DNA from 2 places in the Caloramator sp. CAR-1 genome. Region 2 is predicted to be linked to the other one. Evidence: a T-box and tRNA genes for the amino acid it is inferred to sense, from the RefSeq annotation. Region 2 holds a T-box; the other holds one or more tRNA genes.

Region 1 (12,685 bases), on a different contig from region 2:
AGTCCTCTTTCCTTGGCTTCCTTTGCAACCTTTGTTTCAAAGTCGTGGAAGGATGGTAAGCAGTGCATGAAGATTACATCTGGATTTTCAGTCTTTTTAATCATATCCATATTTACTCTATACTTAGTTAAAAGTCTTACTCTTTCTGGCATTTGATCTTCTTCGCCCATTGATACCCAAACGTCAGTGTAGATTACATCTGCTCCCTTTACAGCCTCATCTATGTTGTCTGTAACTTCAATCTTTGCTCCTGTTTCCTTTGCAACTTCCTTCATTTCTTCAACAACCTTTGAATCTGGCCATAATTCTTGTGGCCCTAAAAGAACATAGTGCATTCCCATCTTTGCAGCACCATACATTAGGGCATAAGCCATGTTGTTTCTAGTGTCTCCAACGAAAACCATCTTAACCTTGTTAAGTGGCTTTGCAACATGCTCTTCGATTGTCATAAGGTCTGCAAGAACTTGTGTTGGATGGTCGATATCAGTTAAACCATTCCATACAGGAACTCCTGAGTATTTAGCAAGAAGTTCAACGGTTTCCTGTTTAAATCCTCTAAATTCGATTCCATCATAGTATCTTCCAAGAACCTTTGCAGTATCTTCAAGTGATTCTTTTTTACCCATTTGTGAGTCATTTGCACCAAGGAAAGTAACATGTGCACCTTCATCAAGTGCTGCAACTTCAAAGGCACATCTTGTTCTTGTTGATGTCTTTTCAAATAATAGAACTATGTTCTTTCCTTCTAAAAGATTTTGTCTTATTCCTGCTCTTTTCTTTGCCTTAAGGTCATGGGATAAATCAAGAAGGTATCTGATTTCTAGTGGAGTAAAGTCCTTAAGAGTTAAAAAGCTTCTTCCTTTTAAATTTACTGGCATTTTAAATTCCTCCTTTTTTATTATAATTTTTCTCTATAAAGTGGCATACTCATACATCTTGGGCCGCCACGTCCCCTTGATAATTCGGAGCTAGGTATTGTAATAACCTTTATGCCCCTTTTAGTTAGTATTTCATTTGTAACATAGTTCCTTTCATATGTTACAACAACACCCGGTGCAATTGCAAGTGTATTAGAACCATCGTTCCATTGCTCCCTTCCTGCAATTATAAAGTCTCCACCACCACATTGAATAAGCTCAACGGATGAAAGATTTAGTGCTTCTGCAAGTATTTTATTTAAAGGGCTTGTGTTGTGCTTAAATTTAATCGTATTATTAGCACCCTTAGTTACCTCATAAACGCTAAGAGGTCCTTGAACTCCAGGGTGTATCGTAAACTTATCATAATCAACCATAGTAAATACAGTATCAAGATGCATAAATGCTCTACATTTTGGAATTTCAAATACCAAAACCTTCTCAAAGGAAGTATTAGCGTTAAAAAGGTTTCTTGCAACCATTTCAATTGCCTCAGCTGAAGTTCTTTCACTGCAGCCTATTGCAACAACCTTGTCGGATAAAACAAGCTCGTCTCCACCCTCTATAGCATAGGGCATTGACCTATCATACCAAAGAGGTATTCCTTCAAAGGATTTATGGTATTTTATTATATATTTTAAAAATAAAGTTTCCCTTCTTCTTGCTTCTGTCCTCATTCTGTTTAATGTAATGCCGTTTCCAATTGAAGCACCAGGATCCCTTGTAAAATAAAGGTTTGGCATAGGATCAAGATAAAATGGATAATCGTCCGCCATAAGCTCAACTAAAGATGTTGGTTCTTTAACTTCTATTTCATTTTTCCTAACGCCAGCCATTATTTTATCTACCATTTGCCTTGCTGGCATTTTGCTTAAATACTCAATAAGGCTTTCTTTTAAAGATGGCGATGTAATTCCGCTCTCTTCTAAAAACTCTTTTAAAAACTCTAATTTAACCTTTTCGTCCTCTAAAACTTCTGCCGACAATTCCTCAAGATAAACAACCTCAGCACCGTTTTCCCTTAAAACCTGAGCAAATTTGTCATGCTCCTGTTGAGCAATTTTTAGATAAGGAATATCATCAAACAAAAGCCTACCAAGATACTCTGGAACTAAATTTTCAACTTCTTGGCCAGGTCTATGAAGAAGAACCCTTTTTAGCCTCCCTATTTCAGAAGTTACATTTATAAAATGCTTCATTCCAATTCCTCCTAGGCTGTTTTAATTACATATTCATTATACATCTATTGTATAATAAATAAAAATGTTAAAAAATTTTAAATGATATCAATTTATGTCAAATTTTAAAATTATGTGTTACATGCTGCCGCTTAATCCTATTTTCTTTTATATACTTTAAAAATCTTATTAAATTTATAAATATTCAAATAATTCAATAAAATAATTTTGTATAATATTTGCATAAAAATACAGCAAGGTTTCAATAACCTTACTGTATTAGTATTTACATATTATTTTTATACAATTCCTGTGGATTTCCATCATTTTAAAGTTAAATTTTACTAATATTTATACTCAACATTTTTTCTTAAAATTGCTGAAAAAATTGGAACTAAAACAATAGCGACAATCCCTCCTGCAAAACCATTGTTATAAAGATTTAAACCCCCATGTAAATAGCTCATGTTCATTACAACCGAAACATGGAAAAAACCAGCTATTATTCCAAAAAACCAACCAAATTCTCCTGCAATAGGTGCAAGGTTAGTTCCAAATAACGACGCAAGTATTATCGACTGGGAATTTAATTCCCATATATTCAATACTGAAGAAATCACCGTCCCTAATAGAACTGGTAAAGTATTAACGAGGTGTTTCCCTAGAGCCCCAAAACCAACAATAGTTAAAATTGCACCAATTGCAGGTCCAGTTATTTCCCCTCTTATCAAAAGAACATAAATAATGAAAATTAGACCTAACATTCCCATATTTATAAAGGTTATACCTTCTCCAAAGTCATTAAAGTAATCGCTATAAAGTCTTCCTGTAGTTTTTGAGAGCAGCTTATATTTTTCTATTACCTTCCTTTCATTTAAAAACCCATAGATAATAAAGGCAATAAATATTGCTGAAAACAATAGAGTAAATTTAAAGTTATTACCTGTAGATAAAATGAGCTTTCTCTCAAAATCTATACCAAAGGCCCTAAATTTTGACATCATCATGGTAGCCATAAGCCCCCCGGCAAGTCCCATATTATAAAGGCAATATCCCTGATGAAGTTTTAGTGAAAACTTTGCAAGAGGCGGAAGGCAAAATCCTATAAATACAGCTATTAATATTCCTAAAGATATGCTAAAGGCTTTACCCAATATATTTAAAAAGGCAAGCTGAACAACAGCTGGTGATAATGTGGTTCCAAATAAAGCAATTAGAATATAGTTTTTAAAACTTTCTCTCTGATACAATGAATACAAAAAAACTCCCAATATAGTCGGCCAAATATTTACTATATTTTTACCAAAAAGCGAAAAGCCCACCGTTGTAAAATAGGCAGCAATTAATCCTCCATTTATCTGAAGCCTATTTATTCTGTATAATGTCAAAACTGCAAGTCCAACAAGTCCAGCGTTAAAAAAGGCTCCTTCAATCCCCCCAACCGCAATGTAATCCGTAATTAAAATATCTGATTCTTTAATAATGTCAACAAGTCCCTTTATAATTTTTATTGGTTTTTCAATTATCAATGGTATTACCAAAAGAACTAAATTAAAAATAGAAATCACAAAATAAGATTTATTTCTCAAATTTCATCCCCCTAAAAAATTTAATTGTATTAATTTTTGTTAAATTATATTATAATTATACTGTATTTTTGGCAATTTATCTACAAAGGGTGGGGAACAATATGAAAATAAAAGAAATAAGAAGAAAAATAATTTCTATGATACTTCCTATTACGATAGAAAATATCCTTCAAATGACCGCCGGACTTATATCTATGGCTATGATAGGTAGAATTGACGAAATATCTATAAGTGCAATTGGAATATCAAATAGAATAATTCAATTTATCTGGGCCCTTTTTAAGGGAATAGCAACTGGAGTTACTATATTAGTTGCACAATATTTTGGAGCAAAAAACACTGAAAAACTAAACAAAACAATCCTTCAAGGAATTATAAGTTCAATCCTTTTATCGTTATTATTTTTCATATTAGTTTTTTTTAATTCAAAAGCACTTCTTTTAATATTTAATCCTAAACCTACCCTATTATCCTCTGCCAACCTATATCTTAAGATAACCTCCTTTAGTATTCCCTTTATAGTTCTAATGCTCTTAACAGCCGGGATATTTCAAGGAATGGGGAATGCAAAAACCCCTATGTATGTAACCTTTTCCATGAACATATTAAATATTATATTTAGTTATCTTTTAATCTTCGGAAAATTTAGATTCCCTAAACTTGGCCTTGTAGGGGCAGGAATATCCTATGTTACTTCTTACATATTGGCATCTTTATTAGGATTATTTTTATTAATTAAGAAAAATAAACTATTTAATTTCAAGCCTTCATTTGAAGCAAATCTTATAAAAAGGATATATTTTTTAGGGACCCCATCCTCCTTTGAATCTATATCATGGCAGGTTGCAGCAATAATACTTACAAGGCTTATCCTATCCTTTGGAGAAACAGCCCTTGCTGCATACCAAGTCGGCCTTCAGGCTGAGTCCATCTCCTATATGCCTGCCATAGGTTTTGGAGTTGCTGCAACATCTTTTATTGGGCAGGCAATAGGCGCTAAAAATATAGAGGATGCTAAAATATATTTCAAAGAAATACTAAAGGGTTCCATATTAATTACAAGTATATCTACAATCCTTTTAGTTTTCTTCCCAAAACAGATAATGGGACTTCTAACAAACAGCAAAAACATCATAGAAATCGGTGCCCTATATTTATTCATAATGGGGCTTGTTCAAGTTCCTCAAAACATGTCTATGGTATTTTTAGGAGCCCTAAGGGGCGCAGGGTTTACTCAAGTAACCATGCTTATTGCGCTAATAGGGCTTTGGGGAATTAGAATACCGGGAGTTATATTGGTATCTAAATATCTAAAATTAGGAATAATATATATTTGGATAGTTATGGCACTAGATCTTTTAGTAAGATTTATCCTCAGCATAATTTTATATAAATCAAAAGATATTTACACTAAAGATGATAAAGATTTATAATAAATATTGTGAAAACTTTTTTGTGAGGTGAATTTTATGTCAGTTTTATCCCATCTAGAACCCAAGGAAGTATTCTATTATTTTGAAGAAATCACAAAAATACCCCATGGCTCAGGCAACGAAAAGGCTATAAGCGACTGGCTTGTTAATTTTGCAAAGGAACACAATTTAGAAGTAATCCAAGATAAGACAAACAACATAATCATCAAAAAGCCAGGAACAAAGGGATATGAAAATGCTCCAACTGTAATTTTGCAGGGACACATGGACATGGTTTGCGAAAAGAACAAGGATACTGTCCATGACTTTGAAAAGGATCCTTTAAAACTAAGGATAGAGGGAGATTACATATACGCAACAGGAACTACCCTTGGTGCAGATAACGGAATTGCAATGGCCTATGCCTTAGCAATCCTTGCATCTAAGGATATTCCACATCCTCCCCTTGAAGTTTTATTAACTGTTGAAGAGGAAACTGGAATGGGCGGTGCTATGGCCCTTGATGGTTCACTTTTAAAGGGAAGAATATTAATAAACATGGACTCAGAAGAGGAAGGGAAGCTTCTTGTTAGCTGTGCAGGTGGAGTTAGAACAAGACACATTTTAAATATAGATTGGATTAATGCTCCACAAAATTTAAGCCCATATGTAATAAGCATTAGAGGACTTAAGGGCGGACACTCTGGTATGGAAATAGATAAAGGAAGAGGAAACTCAAATAAGATAATGGGCAGAATCTTAAATGATCTTTTAAATAATATTGAATTTGAACTTGCTGAAATAAACGGCGGTTCAAAGATGAATGCAATCCCAAGGGAATGCGATGCTGTAATTTTAATAGATGAAAAAGATATAGAAAAACTTGAAGCTAAAATAAAGGAATGGGATGCTATATTAAAGAATGAATTAAGTGCATCTGACCCTTCAATATCAGTTTCATTGAACAAATATTCTGCAAAGGTTGAAAAGGTATTTTCAAAGGAAACAAAGGAAAAGGCAATTGCAGCTCTTATGCTAATTCCAAATGGAATCAAAACTATGTCGATGCACATCGAAGGGCTTGTTGAAAGCTCAACAAACCTTGGTGTTGTTGCAACAGAAGGAAATACAGTAAGATTTGAAAGTGCTGTAAGAAGCTCAGTAAGAAGCTTAAAATATGCTATATTAGAAGAGGCAAAAACAGTTGCAAAGGTTCTTGGAATTGAGCTTATAGCAGATTCAGATTATCCAGAATGGCAGTATAATCCAAACAGCAAGATTAGAGAAATAATGATAGATGTATATAAAGAAATGTTTGGAAAAGAACCAGAAATTTATGCTATCCATGCAGGAGTTGAATGTGGTCTTTTAGGAGAAAAACTTGGTGGTGCAGATATGATCTCCTTTGGGCCAAACCTCTATGACGTTCATACTCCAGAAGAACACATGAGCATATCGTCAGTTCAAAGAATGTGGAAGTATCTTCTAAACGTTCTCTCTGCAATAAAATAATTATATAAAAAAGAGCCCTCTTTAATAGAGGGCTCTTATTTTCCTCTATCCTTTATAAAATTCCTAATCGATCTATCCCAAGTAGCTTCCCCCTCTTTAGTAAAAAAGCATCCTGGGATCTCGCCTTTACTTCTATGATAGGCAACACATTCACAGCATTTTCCCCTTCTTGAACATGACGTATATGTGCACGTGCAGCCCTTAAGATTTTTTGAAACGCAATCCATAAACATCCCCCTTTAAAATTTTTTATTTTTAGTATATCAGTCCTAAATTTATTCATCAATAAAAATTATGCTATAATATTAATAGACAGCCTCAAGGGAGGTATGAACATGTTTTTTATAGGCATATTTGGAATAGAAACAAAGCAGTATGAGGTAAAAGAAGTTAGTAATGTAATTTGTAAAAAATGTGGCCGAATGTCTTCTTACAAACTCATTAAGCAATATAATATGTTTCATTTTTTCTTTATTCCTATTTTTAAGTGGAATATTAGATATTTTTTGATTTCTAGATGCTGCGAGTCAATATTTGAAATTTCAATGGATTATGGCAAGGAACTTGAAAGACAAAAAGAGCCTATAATCAATGATAATGAACTAACAGAACTAAACTTTGATTATGGGTATCTTAAAAAATGCCCATACTGTTTAGCAGAGATTGACACCAATTACAAATATTGTCCTTACTGCGGTCACAAAATTAATTAATTTCCTATTGATTTTTATTTAAAATCAATATATAATATATATTGTCTTAGGGGTATAGCTCAATTGGTAGAGTAGCGGTCTCCAAAACCGTTGGTTGGGGGTTCGAGTCCCTCTGCCCCTGCCAAAAGCCAAGCTAAAAGCTTGGCTTTTTTTATTAACTCTTTTAGCTATCCCTTCATATCATAATACTAAGGGGGGATAGCAATGGGAATGCCTAATATACCAGATATTAGTCCTACAATAAACTTAAGGGACAATGACGTTATAAATCTTCTTTTAGCTTCAATTGCACTTGAAGAATTTAGCTTAGCTGCTATAATGAATGCAGAGGCAGAAAAGATTCAAGAGCTTTTAGGAAGCAGAAATTGCCCATCCTTACAGGACATGATAACCCTCGATAAATCAGTAGAAAGAATACTAAGGGATGTTATCAAAAAAGAAATACTATTAGAATTTAAGTTTGAAAACATTCTTGATCTACTAGAAGCAAGAGGATAGCATTAAAACTATCCTCTTGTTATTCTTATTGAGTTTAAAACCGCTAAAAGGGCTACTCCAACATCTGCAAAAACTGCCTCCCACATGTTTGCTATTCCAAAGGATGCTATAATCATAACGAGTATCTTGACAAATAAAGCAAGATAAATGTTTTGCCATACTATTTTTTTAGTCTTTTTCGCTATATTCATGGCAGTTAAAATATTTTTAATCTGATCGTTCATAATAACTATATCTGCAGCTTCAATAGCAGCATCTTGGCCTAAAGCTCCCATCGCAATGCCTATATCTGCTCTTGCTATAACCGGTGCATCGTTAATCCCATCTCCTACGAAAATTATTTTTCCATTTTCCTTTTGAATTTCTAGCTCCTCAAGTTTTTCCACCTTTTGATCAGGCAAAAGACCATAATAATAGTCATCAAGGGCAAGCTTTTCTGCAACATCTGATGCTACATCTTTGTGGTCTCCTGTAAGCATTACTGTTCTAACACCCATCTTCTTAAGGAAATCAATTGTCATCTTTGCGTCCTCTTTAATTTCATCTTCAATAACTATGCATCCTATAAATTTACCATCTACAGCTACATAAACCTTAGTTCCCACATCGTAATCTTCCCTTATATTAATTCCTCTATCTATCATAAGTTTTGCGTTTCCAACCAAAACCTCATTATCGTCTATCCTTGCCTCTATTCCAAATCCTGATATTTCCTTGTGTTCCTTTATTCTCGACTTATCTATGTCCCCATATTCTTTTAAAATACATTGTGCGATAGGATGATTAGAATAAAATTCTGCATAGGCTGCATATTCCAAAACCTTAACTTTATCAATTCCACCTTCTGACATTATATTTTTTATCCTAAGCTTTCCCTTAGTTAGTGTCCCAGTCTTATCAAAAACTGCCATATTGACATAATTTAAAGCTTCAAGATAGTTGCTTCCCTTTACCAAAATCCCATTTTTTGATGCTGCACCAATTCCTCCAAAAAATCCAAGGGGAATTGAAATAACTAAGGCACATGGGCAGGATACTACAAGGAAAATTAAAGCTCTATATATCCAAGGAGAAAAGGGCTGTCTTAGTATTATCGGTGGCACACATGCTATTAAAAGGGCTAATAAAACTACTATCGGAGTATAAACCCTCGCAAATTTGGTTATAAAATTTTCAGTTTTAGCCTTTCTTCTATTTGCTCCCTCTACAAGCTCTAAAATTTTATTAACTTGAGATGCCTTAAATTCTTTAGTTACTTTTATCTTCAATACCCCGCTCTTATTTATAAACCCCGCTAAAACCTCATCTCCTACAGCAACATCCTTTAAAACTGACTCTCCTGTAAGGGCAGATGTATCTAAGCTTGAATTCCCTGCTATAATTATTCCATCAAGGGGAACCTTCTCTCCAGCTTTAACAACGATAATATCCCCTATTTTAACATCATCAGGATTAACCCTTTTTAATTCATGCCCAACCATTAAATTTGCATAGTCAGGTCTTATATCTAAAAGCGCTTTTATTGATTTTCTTGACCTTTCAACGGCTAAATCTTGAAGCGTTTCACCAACTTTGTAAAAAAGCATTACGGAAACCGCTTCGGGCATCTCACCAATTATAAAGGCACCTATGGTTGCAATTGACATTAGAAAATTTTCATCAAAAACTTGTCCATTTTTTATATTTTTAACTGCCTTTAGCAATATATCATATCCTATAATTACATAAGACAAAATGAACAATACTTGTCTTAAACTATTCTCAAATAAAAATGCCAATAAAAACAAAGTGGTTCCCAATACGATAAATATAGTCTCTCTATTCAAATTGGTTTTAACCTTAATTTCCTTTTCTTCAACTTTAACATCAGGTTCGTATTTATTGACGATTAATTTTATTTGGGACAAAATATCCTCCCAGTTTTTCTCATCATCTATAGTAAGTATTAGCTTTTGAGAACTTATATTAATAGAAGCATCCTTAACTCCATATATGTTTTTTACATCCTTTTCAATCTTAGCAGCACAATTAGCACAGTTAAGCCCAACTAAGATTAGGGTTTTATTTAACATTCTCTTTATAGTCTTTTCTTTTATTATAATATCAGGCTCTATCGACAAAATTATCCTTTCAATTTCATCGAATATTATTTCATAATTATCTGTATCTATATCAATCGCAAGGGTTTTATTTACAAAATCTATAGAAGCATCCTTAACACCGTTTAACTGTCTAATTTTTCCTTCCATCTTCGATGCACAATTGGCACATCCAAGTCCATATAAAATAAATTCCTTTCTCAAAAAAAACCCCCCTATTCTTCACCAATATGCGACAATCCCAAATCAAAAATCATCTTTACATGTTCATCATCAAGAGAATAATAAACAACCTTACCTTCCTTTCTAAACTTCACAAGCCTTGCAGCCTTTAAAACTCTTAATTGATGTGATACCGCAGATTGGCTCATGTTTAATAAAGCTGCAATATCGCAAACACACATTTCAGATTCAAAAAGGGCACAGATTATCTTTATCCTCGTTGAATCACCAAGAACCTTAAATAGGTCAGCTACATCATATAATCTTTCTTCCTCCGGCATCAAATTCTTAACTTTTTCAATAACATCCTCATGAACAACTGTGCAGGAACATCTTTCTATTTCCATCCAATCACCTCTTATATGAATATATGTTCATATGTTCAATATTATGTTACCACTTTCCCCCTTCATTGTCAACAAAAAAAGGCTGCCATTGGCAGCCTTACAGATTGTAAACAAACCTTCTTTGGTATTCAGATTTTGCAAAAGCCCCGTGAATGGATTTCAAAAAGGCATCTCTCATAAGCTTTAGCAATTAGAATTGCTTAGCGAAATGAGCGAATGCCAGGGAAATCCTTCACGGGGCTAATCATAAATAACTTTTTCAATAGTCTGAAAGGCTGCCATTGGCAGCCTTATAAATCATACTTCCACATTATAATCGCATCCTCACCGGTATCCGAATAATATCCCTTTCTTCTTGCAACTTCAATAAAACCGTATTTTTTATATAAATTTATCGCAACTGTATTGCTAACTCTAACCTCTAAAGTTAATGCATGTATTTTATTTTCCCTCGATATATTTATAATATCCTCCAAGAGCATATTCCCAAGGCCTATCCCTCTAAATTCAGGGTGAACGGCGATGTTTGTAATATGTCCCTCTCCATATAAAAGCCAAAGTCCGTAATAACCTACAACCCTTGCATCCTTTTCAATAACCCTATACTTTGCAACTTTATTTCGTGTTATCTCCGACAAAAAAGCCTCGTAAGTCCAAGGCGTTTTAAAACTCAAATGTTCAATCTTAACAACATCATCTATATCCTCAAGCTTCATATCCCTTATTAAAAAGTCACTCAAGCTTTATTCCCACCTTTTTCTCATATTCCCTTTCAGCTTGGGATTTTCTTATGTAAATGGGACTAAAGGTAAATATATCATCCTCCATCCCTTCCATAAGCCTTAAAAGGGCAAGCTCCCCAAGGGCACTTGCCCTTGGTAAGTTTGAAGTATTAGTTGAAAGGTAAAAATTATTGCCCTCCAGCTTTTTCCTATGGATTTTTACAGCATCTCCACAAAATAGTGTTTTTTCTTCCTTTACCCTTTCAATAAGTTCGTCTATATGCAAAGCTTCATAATCGCTAATTTTTATGAGCCTTCCCCTTTCAAATCTATAAAGAGCAGTATAAACATTATCCCTTAAGGCATCCATTATAGGGACAATAACTCCATCGAATCCAACCTGCATAAAAGCCATTGCATCCAAGCTTGAAACTCCAATAAATTTTAAATTCTTCCCTTGAGCTATTCCCTTTGCTGCAGCAACTCCTATCCTAAGACCTGTAAAGGATCCTGGACCACCGGATACAGCAACTGCATTTATATCATCCACAGATAAATCCAAAGTTTTAAACATATCTTCTATTAAAGGAAAGATCAAAACAGAATGCTGAAGCTTATTGTTTATAAAAATTTCACCCTCAACCTTTTCTTCAGTAACTATCGCAACTGATGCTACAAAAGAGGAGGATTCTATTGCTAATACCCTCACAATATCAGCTCCTTATTAAAATTTAAAATTTCTATCTCCCTTGTATTGTCATCTAAAATCCTAATATTTATCTTTATTGTATAGTCTGGCAAAAGCTCCTCAACTAGATTGCCCCACTCAATAACAGAAACACCTTCACCGTATATGTATTCCTCAAAACCTATCTCATAAAGCTCTGATATATCTGAAATCCTATAAACATCAAAATGATATAGGGGCATTTTACCATCGTATTCATTAACTATAGTGAAGGTTGGACTTGTAATATCCTCATGGACTTCTAATCCCTTTGCTATACCCTTAACAAGATGGGTTTTTCCTGCACCCAAATCCCCGTTTAAGCTTATTACATCTCCTTTTTTCAAAAGCTTTGCAATCTTTAACCCTATTTCAAAGGTCATCTCCTGCGAATTGGACTTTACCTTCATCCTTCCACATCCTTTAGTAAAATTCATATATATTTTATAATACCAATTGGCATTTTACAACAAAAATATCCCTAAAAGGGAATCCTTTTAGGGATTATAGTCTATAAAGATCAATATCCTCCTTAAATTGTTCCGTCATCCTTTTAAATTCAGAAATATTATGGGTGAGCTTTTTAATTTCTTCTGCATAGGTTGCAACATTAGCGCTAACCTCCTCAGAAGATGCAGAGTTTTCTTCGGCAATTGCTGCAAGGGATTCAATTTTGCCATAAATCTCAGCTATTGACTCAGTTTCCCTTTCAAGTCTATTAGAAGTTTCAATCATCTTACCTGCAACTT
Region 2 (12,685 bases):
TAATTCACAAATTCGTCCTTATTTATATTTAGTGCTGCTAATGTTTTGTCTAAAAGTTTTTGGAGCATAGTTTTATTTTTAATATATCTTTTTAGACAGCTAACGGTATAAGGATTCATGTCCCCAAAGAAATTTTCAAATAGCTGAGCCGCTATTGGTAACCAAAAATCTATTATTTTTAAATATGATTTGCTATCGTTGAAAAAATTCACATCAAAATCGTTTCCTGTTAAAAATACCTTTTTGCCTATATCCTCATAAGAAAAGGCACTAAAATATGACGCAATGTTAAATAATTGAAACAGGTAGTATTCATCTTTTACAAATATATTATCCTGTACATTTTCAAAAATCGTTTTAAAATCCATTTTTTTTAACTCAAATTTTTTACCTAAAAAGAATCGTTGTAGAGATCTTATGTCATCAAATATAGAGTTATTATCAAGAGTAAAAACTCTATACTCTATCTTAAAGTCCCTTATTTCATTTTCAATAAATATCGGAACAACGTTAGGGACAACAGCGATTTCGTCTCCAAAGTTTTCATAAATTATCCTATTAAAAATATTTGCTGGTGAAAAATATGTGTTATCAATCAAGGTTGAATAAAACCACTTTAAAAAAATAATTTGGCTATTCTTCTTTATGGCTAATTTCTTTTTCTTCTCGCTTCTTTTTATCCTTTTAAAGGATTCTATAAATTCATTTTTGTATACGCTAAATAATTTATTTATTTCTTCATTTGATTTCAAAAAATCTAATACCTGCATATTCAACCCTCTCCCTATAAATTTATAAATTAATTATAAAACAAAAAAGAAAAAATAAAAAGGAGAGGATACCTCTCCTATGATAAAATTTCTTGTAAATCATGTTCTGCATTAGATATCGGCATAATATTGTAGTTGTCTATAAGAACCTGTAAAATATTTGGAGTTATAAAGGCAGGTAATGTTGGTCCTAGTCTTATATTTTTAATACCTAAATGCAAAAGCGTTAATAATATAGCCACTGCTTTTTGTTCATACCATGACAACACAAGGCTTAGCGGTAAGTCATTAACTCCACACTTAAAGGCATCAGCTAGAGCTAGGGCAATTCTAATAGCAGAATAAGAATCGTTGCACTGCCCAACGTCTAATAGCCTTGGAATTCCATCTATATCTCCAAAGTCAAGTTTATTAAATCTATACTTACCGCAAGCAAGAGTTAAAATTATTGTGTCCATCGGGGCTTTTTGTGCCATCTCTGTATAATAATTTCTACCAGGCTTAGCTCCATCACATCCACCAATTAGCATGAATCTCTTAATTTTGCCTTGCTTTATCAAATCAATAACCTTATCAGCTATACCAATGACCGCATCATGGCCAAAACCTACCATTATTTTTTTATCTGGTTTATCTTCTTTAAAGCCTCCAAGTTCCAAAGCTTTGTTTATTAATGGGGTAAAATCTTTTTTCCCATTTTTAACTTCTATATGTTGAATTCCTGAATATCCTACCATGCTTGTTGTAAATAACCTATCTTTATAACTATCTTTAGGTGGCATCAAGCAATTTGTTGTAAATAAAATTCCTCCTGGTAAATTATCAAACTCACTTTGTTGATTTTGCCAAGCCGATCCAAAGTTGCCTACTAAATGCTTGTATTTTTTAAGCCCAGGATAACCATGGGCAGGAAGCATTTCACCATGGGTGTATATATTAATCCCTTTTCCTTCTGTTTGTTTTAAAAGTTCCTCCAAATCATGCAGATCATGACCCGAAACTACAATAAAAGGCCCCTTATTCAAACTTAAATCAACTTCCGTCGGTTGAGGTGTTCCAAAGTGTTCCTTATGTCCTTCATTTAATATTTCCATACATCTGTAATTAGCCCTTCCGCATTCTAGGCATAATTTTACTAAGTCATTTACAGTTAAAGAATCATCTAATGTTGCTGCAAGTCCCGTGTGGAAAAAGGCATTAACCTCTTCATCCTTTTTACCGAGAATATAGGCATGATGAGCATAGGCTGCCATTCCCTTAAGACCATAGATCAACATTTCTCTTAGTGCTCTAATATCCATATCCAATGTTTCGTCTGCCATTATACCCTTTCCTTTTGATTGTTCCAAAAGTTCCTTTTCTCCTCCATTTGGTCTGTAAAGGGCAGCCTCAGGTTCTTTAACATCCCATTTCCCATTCTTTTTTTCATATTCTCTCTTAACTATTTCTTTTAACTTTTCCTTGTATTCATCCGCCTTAAATATAAGCCCAACAAATCTTTCATTGTCAAAATTAACATTGGTTAAAGTAGAAAACATCGAGTATGCAATGAAATGGTCTATTTCTTCATCTTTAATTCCAAGCTTTCTTCCTATGTTGCCATAGAAGGCAATTCCTTTTAAAAGATAAATAAGCAGATCCTGTAAATTTGCTGTATCAGGTTGCTTCCCACAAACGCCAACCTTAACACAACCTTTACCTCCAGCTGTCTGTTCGCATTGATAGCAAAACATTTCCATTTAAATCACTCCCTTTATTTAATTTTCAATAACTATTATTTCCTTTTATTTATTTATTTATCAAAAAAGGCGCCAAACAAAAGTTTGACGCCACTAAATTAATAATTCTCTACAAATACCTCAAAATATCCTTGTGGATGTTGGCATGTTGGGCAAATTGCTGGTGCCTCTTTGCCTTCATGAATATAACCGCAATTATTGCATTTCCAAAGAACCTTTTCATCCTTTTTAAACACCTTATCACTTAAAAGATTTTCATAAAGCTTTCTATATCTAGCCTCATGCCTCTGTTCAACTTCTGCTATCTTTCTAAAAGCTAAAGCAATCTTTGGGAAACCCTCTTCTTCTGCAACTTTAGCAAACTCTGGATAGAGTTTTGTCCATTCTTCATTTTCTCCGTTTGCTGCATATTTTAAATTTTCTAAAGTTGTAGAAAGCCCAACAGGATAATCCGCTGTGATTTCAACAGTTTCACCCTGCAAATCTTCGTTTAAAAATTTAAAAAATATTTTAGCATGTTCCTTTTCATTATCAGCAGTTTCCATAAATATGTTTGAAATTTGAATAAAGCCTTCCTTTTTTGCTTGACTTGCATAATATGTATATCTTGTCCTTGCTTGGGATTCGCCAGCAAAGGCCTTCATAAGATTTTCTGCTGTCCTTGTCCCCTTTAAGCTTGTCATAAAAATTCCCCCTTATATAAAATTCTCATAGGCTTCTGCTACATCGTTAAAGCCAAAATTTTTAAGCACTTCAATTGTAACTTGCCTTATCTCATGGGTTGTTACTTCTTTTTTATTAAGGTTTAATAAATTTTTTTCCACTTCACGGACTACATTTTCTACATCAGACATAGTTAAAGGTTCCTTAACATCGTCGGATGCATTTTCGATAGAAGTAATTATCTTATCTTTATAAAATTCTTCAACCCTTCCATCTTTTTTTATAACCTTCATAATATCACCTCAAATTTTATCTTGTAAAAAATTATACCAAATATAGTATGAATTTTCAAACAAATTTTATAATTTCTTGACAATTATTGTTCAATATAATAGTATATAGATAAATCCAATGACGGGAGCAAGTAGGCTTAAAAAGGAGCTTACAGAGAGCCGCTGCTGGTGGAAATGCGGTAGCATCCCTTAAGCCGAATGGGTCCCTAAGGAGCATGGTGAATCAAGTAGCCAGAGCCGTTTGCCTTACGTTATAAAGGCTTTTACAACGAGGGGAATATATTTCCTGAAAATAGGTGGCACCGCGCACCATGCGCCCTATACTTTTGTATAGGGTGTTTTTTATTAGTGCCTGCCACTTGACATTTTAACTTTTTGACATTTTCATTATTTACCAATTTATATAGATAAAGGGGTGTTTGACATGGAAGAAAAAAAGGTTATATTTAGCGGAATAAAGCCATCCGGGGACTTAACCCTTGGTAATTATCTTGGTGCTATTAAAAATTGGGTTAAACTTCAGGATGAGTATGATTCATATTTTTGTGTTGTTGATTTACATGCTATAACTGTAAGGCAGGAGCCTGCCCTTTTAAGAAAAAGAACCCTTGAAATTTTAGCAATATATATCGCCTCAGGCATTGACCCTGAAAAAAATACTTTGTTTATTCAATCCCATGTCCCCGCCCACAGTGAAGCTGCATGGCTTTTAAACTGCTTTACCTACATGGGAGAACTAAGCCGTATGACACAGTATAAGGATAAAGCTCAAAAACTTGGTGAAAGCATAAGTGCAGGACTTTTTAATTATCCTGTTCTTATGGCAGCAGATATTCTTCTTTACAATACAGACCTTGTCCCTGTTGGAAAGGATCAAAAGCAGCACCTTGAACTTGCAAGGGATATTGCAATTAGGTTTAATAACCTATACAGTCCAACCTTTAAGGTTCCTGAAGCATATATACCTGAAAGGGCAGCAAAGATAATGGATCTTCAAGATCCATCAAAGAAAATGTCAAAGTCAGAGGATAACCCAAACGGTTATATTTTAATAATGGACCCCCCAGAGGTGATAAGAAAAAAAATATCAAGGGCAGTAACCGATACAGTAGGTATTGTCAGATACAGCGATGAACAACCGGGTATAAAGAATTTAATAAATATATTATCTGCAATAACAAATATGACTCCTGAAGAAATAGAAAGAAGATATGAAGGATCCGGGTATGCTAAGTTTAAAGAAGATGTTGCAGAAGCTGTTATTAATGAACTTACTCCGATTCAAAATAAAGTAAAGGAACTTTTAGATGATAAAACTTATCTTGAAAATATTTACAACAAAGGTGCAGAAAAGGCAAATTATGTTGCAACAAAAACATTGAGAAAGATGCAAAGAAAGATTGGGTTTATAATAAAGCAATGAAATTGATATTGATATAAAGTGAAAAGCCAACTGATGAACGTTATCATCAGTTGGCTTTTTGTTAAACTATCACCTTTTTTACATACTCCGAAGTCATAGCCCTCAAAAGGGCACCATATTCCATTACAAATTCTACCGTATCCCCAACTTTATATTCCCTCTTGCTATGGGTAACATCTAAAATTGTATGATCGCTGCTTGCACCAACTATTGATATATCCTGATCCAAGGGGATAAGCCCACTCGGATCAATATCCTGCCTTCCCATGGCAACAATTGCCCTTTTCATAATTCCCTTGTCTTCAAAATGTGGTTTTTGCCCAAAGGCATCCATACCAATGTTGCCAATAGGAACAGAAGGCTTTTCCTTTAACTCTATTATCTCAGCCCTTAAAATAAACACATCCTTATGAAGGCCATCTACAAAATTCCCAAAGGCAGTTTCTCTGCCTAAAAGTAGAGCTTCACCGAACCTTAAATTGTTTATCCCCTTTGGTAATCTATTCTCTAAGAGCAAATATAAACTTGAGGAATTCCCTCCTGATATAATCTCAAGATCTAAATTATATTTTTCCTGCATCTTTTTTGCAATCTCAACAAGCCTTCCAAGATTGTTCTCATCGGGAATAACTCCACCATAGCAGGTTAAATTAACACCAAACCCAACAATTTTGATTCCTTCAATTTTTATAGCTTCAGCAACAAAGCCATCAACATCCTCCGGCCATATCCCCTCTCTTAAATCCCCTAGGTCTACCATCAAAATTACTTTATGAATTTTTCCAATCTCTAAAGCCTTTGCCCCCAATAGCTTTAAAGTTTCCAATTCCGAATTTTGACTGTAATCTGAATATTTTACAACAAGCTCAGCTTCACTTTGCATTGGAATTCTTAAAAGAACCTTTTTAACATTAAGATCCTTAAGCTTAATCAAATTTTCAATCCTTGAATCAGCAATATATTCAACTCCACCTTCTACCAAAGCTTTTGAAAGCTCTGGAATTGCACAAAAGCACTTGGTAACCCCCATGATCTTAATTCCATGCTTTTCTGACAACTTTGCTAAAAAGTTTGCATTTTCCTTTAATTTGTTTAAATTTACCTCAACTCTTGGATACATATCAAGCACCTTCCAAACCCAAACTTTCCATTAATAGTTTTAATGCAGCTTCCTTATGTTTTTTAGATAATACTCCAAGGGAAGCCATGATATAATAGTTGTCGATAAGCACCTTAACTCCCTTTTTGGGATAAAGGAACATATCTCCTGTGTTATCATAGGGAATGCTGGACAATATTTCAACCCGCTTAGGCAGCCTTGTCAAGGCTCCTCCAGTCCCTATAATATATTTTACATTTGTAAGGTCCTTTCCCTCTGCAACAGTTTTCTTTCCCGTAGGACCAAATATATGCCTTAATCCACCCGCATGCCTTCTTACAGCAGTTAAAACTGCCTCTTTTGTTAACCTTTCTATGAATTCCTTTTCCCTATCGGTTTCTGGTATCGGCTTTCTATTTTCTATAAGCTCTTCTGCATCAGGAAATTCCTTTTTTAACTCCTCAAGACCTATTTTTTCAACTATATGAGGAAGATTAACATAAACTCCAAGGTCCCCTTCTACTGTTCTTTTTGCAAAGGGCTCTGGGCTTATTAAAATTCTTTGTATTTCGTCGCTGCCTTCGGTAACAGAGTGAACGTCTGTAGTTGCCCCCCCAACGTCTAAAACCATCAAATCCCCTAATGCTTCGTGAAGCAAAATAGCACTTTCCATTACTGCCCCTGGGGTTGGAATTATGGATTCGTTAACCATGTTTCTCACCTTTGACATCCCTGGGGCTTTAGTTATATGTTCTTCAAAAACCTTTTGTATTACCTTTCTTGTAGGTTCAACGTTTAACATATCAATCCTTGGATAAACGTTTTCAACTATATAAAGAGGCTGACCAGCTTCTTCAAAAATTAGCTTAACCTCTTCATGATTTTCGATGTTTCCGGCATAGAGTACCGGAACGTTGAGCTTTAGGTTAGCAATCTGTTCTGCGTTATAAAGGGCTGTTTCCCTTTCACCATAATCAACGCCGCCTGCAACAAGTATAATATTAGGCCTTATTTCCTTTATCTTTTGAAGGTCAGTCCTTCTTAACTTTCCTGCAGTAACCATCTTTATAATGGCCCCGGCCCCAAGGGCGGCTTCCTTTGCCGCCCTTACAGTCATGTCATAAACAAGGCCGTGGACCGTCATTCTTAACCCTCCAGCTGCACTGGATGTGGCAAAAAATTCATCGTATTCTATATAATCTGCACCTATATTTTTTGCAAGGGAGTCTAGAGCCATGTTAAGGCCTATTGTGACATCCCCCTCAAGGACAGTCGTTGGCCCCTGTCCTTGACCTATGAATTTAATCTCATTTTTAATATTAAACGCATTTAATACCGTCGTAGTGCTACCTATTTCAGCTATTAAGCAATCAATTTTCATTCCTATCCTTCTCCATTTCCCATCTTCTCTTTACAAGGAAGGATGCCACGTGAACTCCCTTAGTTCCTCTACCAAATCCTGCGTCCATACCTGCTTCTTTTGCAATATCGTCGTTGATTTGAGTTCCACCTGCTGCAAGGATTATTCTGTCTCTTATACCCTTTTCAATACAAAGTTCATGAAGCTTTTTCATGTTCTTAATGTGAACATCGTTGTGGGTTATAATTGTGCTTGCAAGTATCGCATCAGCGTTGAGCTCGATTGCAGCGTCAACAAGCTTTTCAACTGGAACTGAAGTTCCTAAATAATGAACTTCTATTCCATATTTTTCTATTCCGCCATGTTTTATGTCTATAACTTCTCTAAGTCCTACTGAGTGTTCATCTTCACCAACAGTTGCCGCAACAACCTTCATTCCCTTTCTTTCAATGTCCTTTCTAATAACATCGTCATCAAGAACTTCTGGCTTCTTTGGAATAGTAAGCTTTGAAACATCTATTGTAAATGGAACTCTACCCTTAATTTCAACTACCGTTCCTTCAGATGGATGGGCAGGTAATTTATGAATTACTACAACATCTTCAAGTCCCATCTTCTTTCCTATTTCTAATGCTGCAGCCTCAGCAGTATCTTCATCGCAGGGTAAGAATATAGTTGTTGCAACTATTCCATCACCAGTCCATTCAACCTCTGGCTTGATTTCTGTGGATTTTCTTAAGTGTTCTGTTTCCTTTAGTCTGTTGTATACATTGTCGTTTTCATCAAGCTCATCGATAAATACTATCTTTTCTGGTTTATGGAATGTGCAGCCATCTATAAGATCACATGGCTTTTCTAACCCTTCTGGAAGATTGTTATATCCAAAGTGTTCGCAAACTGGTGCCATGTAATCCTTATCCCTTTCAACTACTGTTCCTGCACCAATTCCTCCATCTATATGTCTTACTATCCCATCTCCATTTCTTTCTGGATACATACCTGAATCAACAAAGAAGCCCATTTCAACAGCCTTAAAGTATCCACCAACTTCAAGGATTTCCTCCATAAATAGAACGGCTCTTTCCTTAAGTTCTCTAACCTTTTCAGCAAGGTAACCATCTTTTTTGAGCTCTACCATTTCTAAAAGTCCGTCCATACCAACAAGTGCCTGCTTTGCAGTGCTAATTGCTTGAATGTTATAGTAATGCCATGGAACGTTTCTTCCTTCATCTGGAGTTATTGTTGATTGTATATCTGCCCTTGTAAGCCTTGAAATTAAAAGGTTCAATACATGGGTTACTGTAGCTTCCCTCGTATCGCTTTCCATATATTTTGTATTCATCTGAGCTCTCATCTTGTAATCTTTGAATAAATGTCTTAGGGCAACAGCATATGGAAGGTCAAGTCTTAAGCATGGTGCTGGTGGAGCTGTTGGTGGAACTGTAGATAGCGCTATATTTTCTGGCTTCATTCCAACAGCCTTTGAGAAGGCACAGTTTATAGCGTGCTGAACCATAAGCTCTGGCATAACCTTCCATGCCTTCATTGCAGTTGCGTTGGCATTGTGAGCACCATCGATTTGAACCATATCCGCCCATGCCATTATCTTCTTTGCAACAGCTGCATCAACAAAGGATCTTACCATGTTTATGTTTCTGTATAAAACGTTGTATTGTGGGTCCTGATGAGCACCGTTAACTCCTTCTTCAGCAAACATAACAGCAATATCTGGTCCAGCTACACCTGATACGTATGAGTGGAAGTTTATTGGTCTTCCAACTTCTTCTTCTATAAGGTCAAGGGCCTTTCTTGTTGCTCTAACTTGTTTTCTTGATATTGGAACACCACCAATTCCTTCAGGAGTTCCTTCAATTAGCCCATCATAATGGCTTTGTCCTGCTGTTCTAATAACCATTATGTGGTCTGCACCATGCCATGCAGCCATTCTCATTCTTCTTATGTCGTCTTCAAATCTACCTGATGCAATTTCAGTTGTTACAATACAATCAGGCTGTGGGTCAATGTTTCCAAAGCTTCTTGCAGCTGGAAGTGGAATGCTTTGCTTTAATGGTTTTGAAGCTTGATGATATTCAAATTCACCATAGATTTGCCTACCTTGTTCTTCCCTCCAGTGCCAACCTCTTCTTTTTGGTCTATAATGTTCAAGGTCCTTTAAAATTTCTTCTATATCAAGCTTTTTGTTCTTTTCAAGCATTTGCAGCACCTCCCTCAAATAGTCCTGGAACTTCCTCCCAAGCCTTTCCTTCAACAAGTAGTAAACCTGCTTCTCTTATTGGTAAATTTTTCTTTTTTGCAAGTCTATAAACTACATTTCCTGCACCTTTACCTAAAAGGCCAAGCTTCATAACACCTTCAACAATTGCCTTTGCTTCTATGCTTGAAAACCCCATCCTTAAAAGAACTGATCTTTCAACTGCTGGAGATGTATGATTGTAAGCAAGCTCAACTAAAGGCTTAACAATTTCCTCAGCAAGCTGCCAAAATCTTCTTTCAAGTTCTTCATCAGTTAAATTTTTAAGATGTTGTCTTCTTACTTCAAAATCATCTGGTCTCTTTGACATCTTACTCCCTCCTTGTTATTGGGGACGGTTCTTAATTGTTTATAATTTAAGACAATAAACCGTCCCTATATTTTTTAAATTTTTTATTATTTAAAACAATTAAGAACTGTCCCTATTCAATTTTTACACCAAGTTCCTTTAAAGCTTCTATTACAAAATCATCATCAGTTTTTGTATCTTGTGCTAGGAATTCTATATCTTCCTTTGTTAGGGATTCTACTTTATTTATCTCTATACAGTTTTTGATGTAGGATCTTCTTAGTTTGTTAAGATCAACTTCCCTTGCCTTAATAAGGCCTGGATGTTCAGGAAGAATTATGTTCTTTCCTGCTACTTCTTCATCTGGGTTTCCAAATCTTATATCAATTCCATTTTTCCTTGCAAAGCTTAATTGTGATAGATGATGTTTACCAACCCCTGTGTATTCAGTTTCCTGAACAACTATAACCTGATCCTCATCCATTTCCATCGCAAGGGCAAAGGCAGCCGTTAATGATGTATTTCCTGCCGGTCCCCTTTCAATTCCCTCAAGCTGTGCAAGGGCTTCAGTTATATAGAAAACTTCTCCCTGCTTAACTGTAAAATATCTATCAAGATATCTTAATGGTCTTGCAGCACTTCTTGGAACGTCTGATCTATCTGGCCAAGTTGCAAATGGTATTCCAAATCCTGTATGTCCTGTTGTAAAGGACTTTCTATTAAAATCATGGTCTGACGCCATATGAAGTCCTGACAAGTCCACACTAGCTCCATAAACCTTTGTGTCAAGGGCTCCAGCCTTTCTAAGTCCCCTTGCGGTTCCTGTTACATTTCCTCCACCAGCATGGGTTGCTATAACAACATCAGGATCTTTACCTATCTTTTCTCTACACTGCATTGCAATTTCGTATCCTAATGTTTCAACCCCCGCAATTCCAAAGGGTGAGTATAGCGATGCATTAAAATATCCCGTCTCCTCTAAAACCCTAAGGAACATATAGAAAAGTTCTGGACCAACTGAAAGCTGAATTGTTTCTGCCCCCAAGCATTCGCATTTTCTTTGTTTTTCCAAAATTTCAGGTTGTCCAATCTTTCTTGAATCATAGCATTCTTGAACAATAATAGCCTTTAAGTTTCTCATTGCAGCCTGGGACGCAACTGCAGCACCATAGTTTCCACTTGTTGCTGCAACTACACCTTTAAATCCAAGTTTTTCAGCATGATACACTGAAACCGATGCCCTTCTATCCTTAAAGCTCCCTGAAGGATTGCAGGCCTCATCCTTTATAAATATCCTTGCTCCCTTTCCCTTTGGTGCAAGTTTTCTAACGAGCTTAGTTAAATTTTTTAGTTCAATTAAAGGAGTATTTCCAACTCCAACACTGGATTGAATATTTTGTATTTCCTGAAGGGAATAACCTGTTTCCCTCATCATCCTTTCATAGTCAAAGGCAATCCTACCTGTTTCAAAGACAGAATAATCAATTCCTACTGCCCTTTTCATTATCTCATTTTTTCTTGCCATGACGGCCTGATAACTCATATCCTTACTCACGGCCATCACCTTCTTTCAATATGTTTCTCAATGTTATTCCAATCTGCAATACTTCAGGCACAAAATCTCCAAAACCATAGGTATAGGTTGGGTTTATTTCAACCAATTCACCCTTTACAATTCTTCCTGTTAAAGTAGTAATCTCTACTGTATCGCCAATTTTTGCATCGTGATTTAAAAACCCCTTAACCCACATTTCAAGTGGAACTTTTTTTGTATCTTCGGGGATATTTGCAGTTCTTTCGTGGGGCTTTAGCACTACCTCATGAATTTGAACCCAATCCCCCTTCTTTGCCATCATTTTTTATCACCCCAAATTATCTTCTGATATACTTTCTAATATCTGCCATCAAAGCATGTGGAAGTGGCATATCTATCATTGACTTTAATCCTGGCTCTGAATTAATAACATGAGGAATCATATTTACTGCAACTGCAATTGTTCCTATTCCTCCTGGAGTTTCTGGCTTTATTGAAAGGCTAAGGTTTGGATCTCCTTCAATCCAAATGTAATCTCCTGTTTCAACGCCTTCTAAATGTGGATGGATCTGTTGTGGATGTTCAAGCGTTATTACAACTTCTCCATTCTTCTTTCCATACGCAATATGTTTACATCCTGCTACCATTCCTGGTTCTACCTTAACATGTGGAGTTTCTCTATAAACACTTGATATAATTGGCTCTCTTGTTTCAACAACTTCGTCGATTTCAATTCCAAGAGCATCTGCAATCATTGGGATTGACTGTTGGAAACCAATGTGACCTACTATTGTTCCTTCCTTGATTCCCTTTTCGAATTCTTCAGGAGTAGTTCCTACACCCTGTGTTCTCATAACTGTTGGTCCGAAGGGTGAAAGGTCATTGATTCTTGCTGCTCTAATCTTGTTTACTCTTCTGCATGCTGCTGATAAAACAATTATTAAAGTATCAAGAACAAATCCTGGGTTAACTCCTGTTCCAAGAATAGTTACACCATTTTCCTTAGCAAGTCTATCCATTTCCTTTGAAAGCTCTGGTTCAATTGTATGTGGATATGACATTTCTTCTGCAATTGTAATAACATTCATCTTATGCTCTACTGCCATCTTAATTTGTGGGAAGACATTCTTTACAAATGAATCTGTTGCAATTATGCAAACATCAGCCTTTACAGAATCTAATACTGCCTTAGCATCTGTTGAAGTTAACACACCAACCTTTCTGTCAAGTCCTAAATATTCTC

What was found. A T-box is a leader RNA that pairs with one kind of tRNA and senses whether it is charged. The one in region 2 lies ahead of trpS (tryptophan--tRNA ligase), so its partner is inferred to be a tRNA-Trp.
Region 1: it encodes a tRNA-Trp, which carries the amino acid that the T-box ahead of trpS (tryptophan--tRNA ligase) is inferred to sense. The anticodon was not compared.

The regions. Positions count from the first base shown of each region.
Region 1 covers NZ_JAUONW010000044.1:110,547-123,231, reverse strand. The annotation lists gene argF (ornithine carbamoyltransferase) at 1-878, opposite strand, end outside; gene arcA (arginine deiminase) at 899-2,116, opposite strand; gene Q3V94_RS12425 (DUF1576 domain-containing protein) at 2,440-3,684, opposite strand; gene Q3V94_RS12420 (MATE family efflux transporter) at 3,786-5,117, shown strand; gene Q3V94_RS12415 (aminoacyl-histidine dipeptidase) at 5,154-6,608, shown strand; gene Q3V94_RS12410 (DUF6485 family protein) at 6,644-6,835, opposite strand; gene Q3V94_RS12405 (zinc ribbon domain-containing protein) at 6,944-7,321, shown strand; tRNA gene Q3V94_RS12400 (tRNA-Trp) at 7,370-7,445, shown strand; gene Q3V94_RS12395 (hypothetical protein) at 7,526-7,819, shown strand; gene Q3V94_RS12390 (heavy metal translocating P-type ATPase) at 7,828-10,122, opposite strand; gene Q3V94_RS12385 (helix-turn-helix transcriptional regulator) at 10,134-10,487, opposite strand; gene rimI (ribosomal protein S18-alanine N-acetyltransferase) at 10,778-11,203, opposite strand; gene tsaB (tRNA (adenosine(37)-N6)-threonylcarbamoyltransferase complex dimerization subunit type 1 TsaB) at 11,220-11,918, opposite strand; gene tsaE (tRNA (adenosine(37)-N6)-threonylcarbamoyltransferase complex ATPase subunit type 1 TsaE) at 11,915-12,346, opposite strand; gene Q3V94_RS12365 (heme NO-binding domain-containing protein) at 12,441-12,685, opposite strand, start outside.
Region 2 covers NZ_JAUONW010000014.1:33,494-46,178, reverse strand. The annotation lists gene Q3V94_RS04460 (hypothetical protein) at 1-770, opposite strand, end outside; gene hcp (hydroxylamine reductase) at 848-2,509, opposite strand; gene rbr (rubrerythrin) at 2,608-3,192, opposite strand; gene Q3V94_RS04445 (ATP cone domain-containing protein) at 3,205-3,465, opposite strand; T-box leader at 3,575-3,789, shown strand; gene trpS (tryptophan--tRNA ligase) at 3,890-4,888, shown strand; gene orr (ornithine racemase Orr) at 4,950-6,008, opposite strand; gene Q3V94_RS04430 (GlmL-related ornithine degradation protein) at 6,010-7,368, opposite strand; gene oraE (D-ornithine 4,5-aminomutase subunit OraE) at 7,358-9,562, opposite strand; gene Q3V94_RS04420 (ornithine aminomutase subunit alpha) at 9,555-9,929, opposite strand; gene ortB (2-amino-4-oxopentanoate thiolase subunit OrtB) at 10,042-11,469, opposite strand; gene ortA (2-amino-4-oxopentanoate thiolase subunit OrtA) at 11,456-11,764, opposite strand; gene ord (2,4-diaminopentanoate dehydrogenase) at 11,781-12,685, opposite strand, start outside.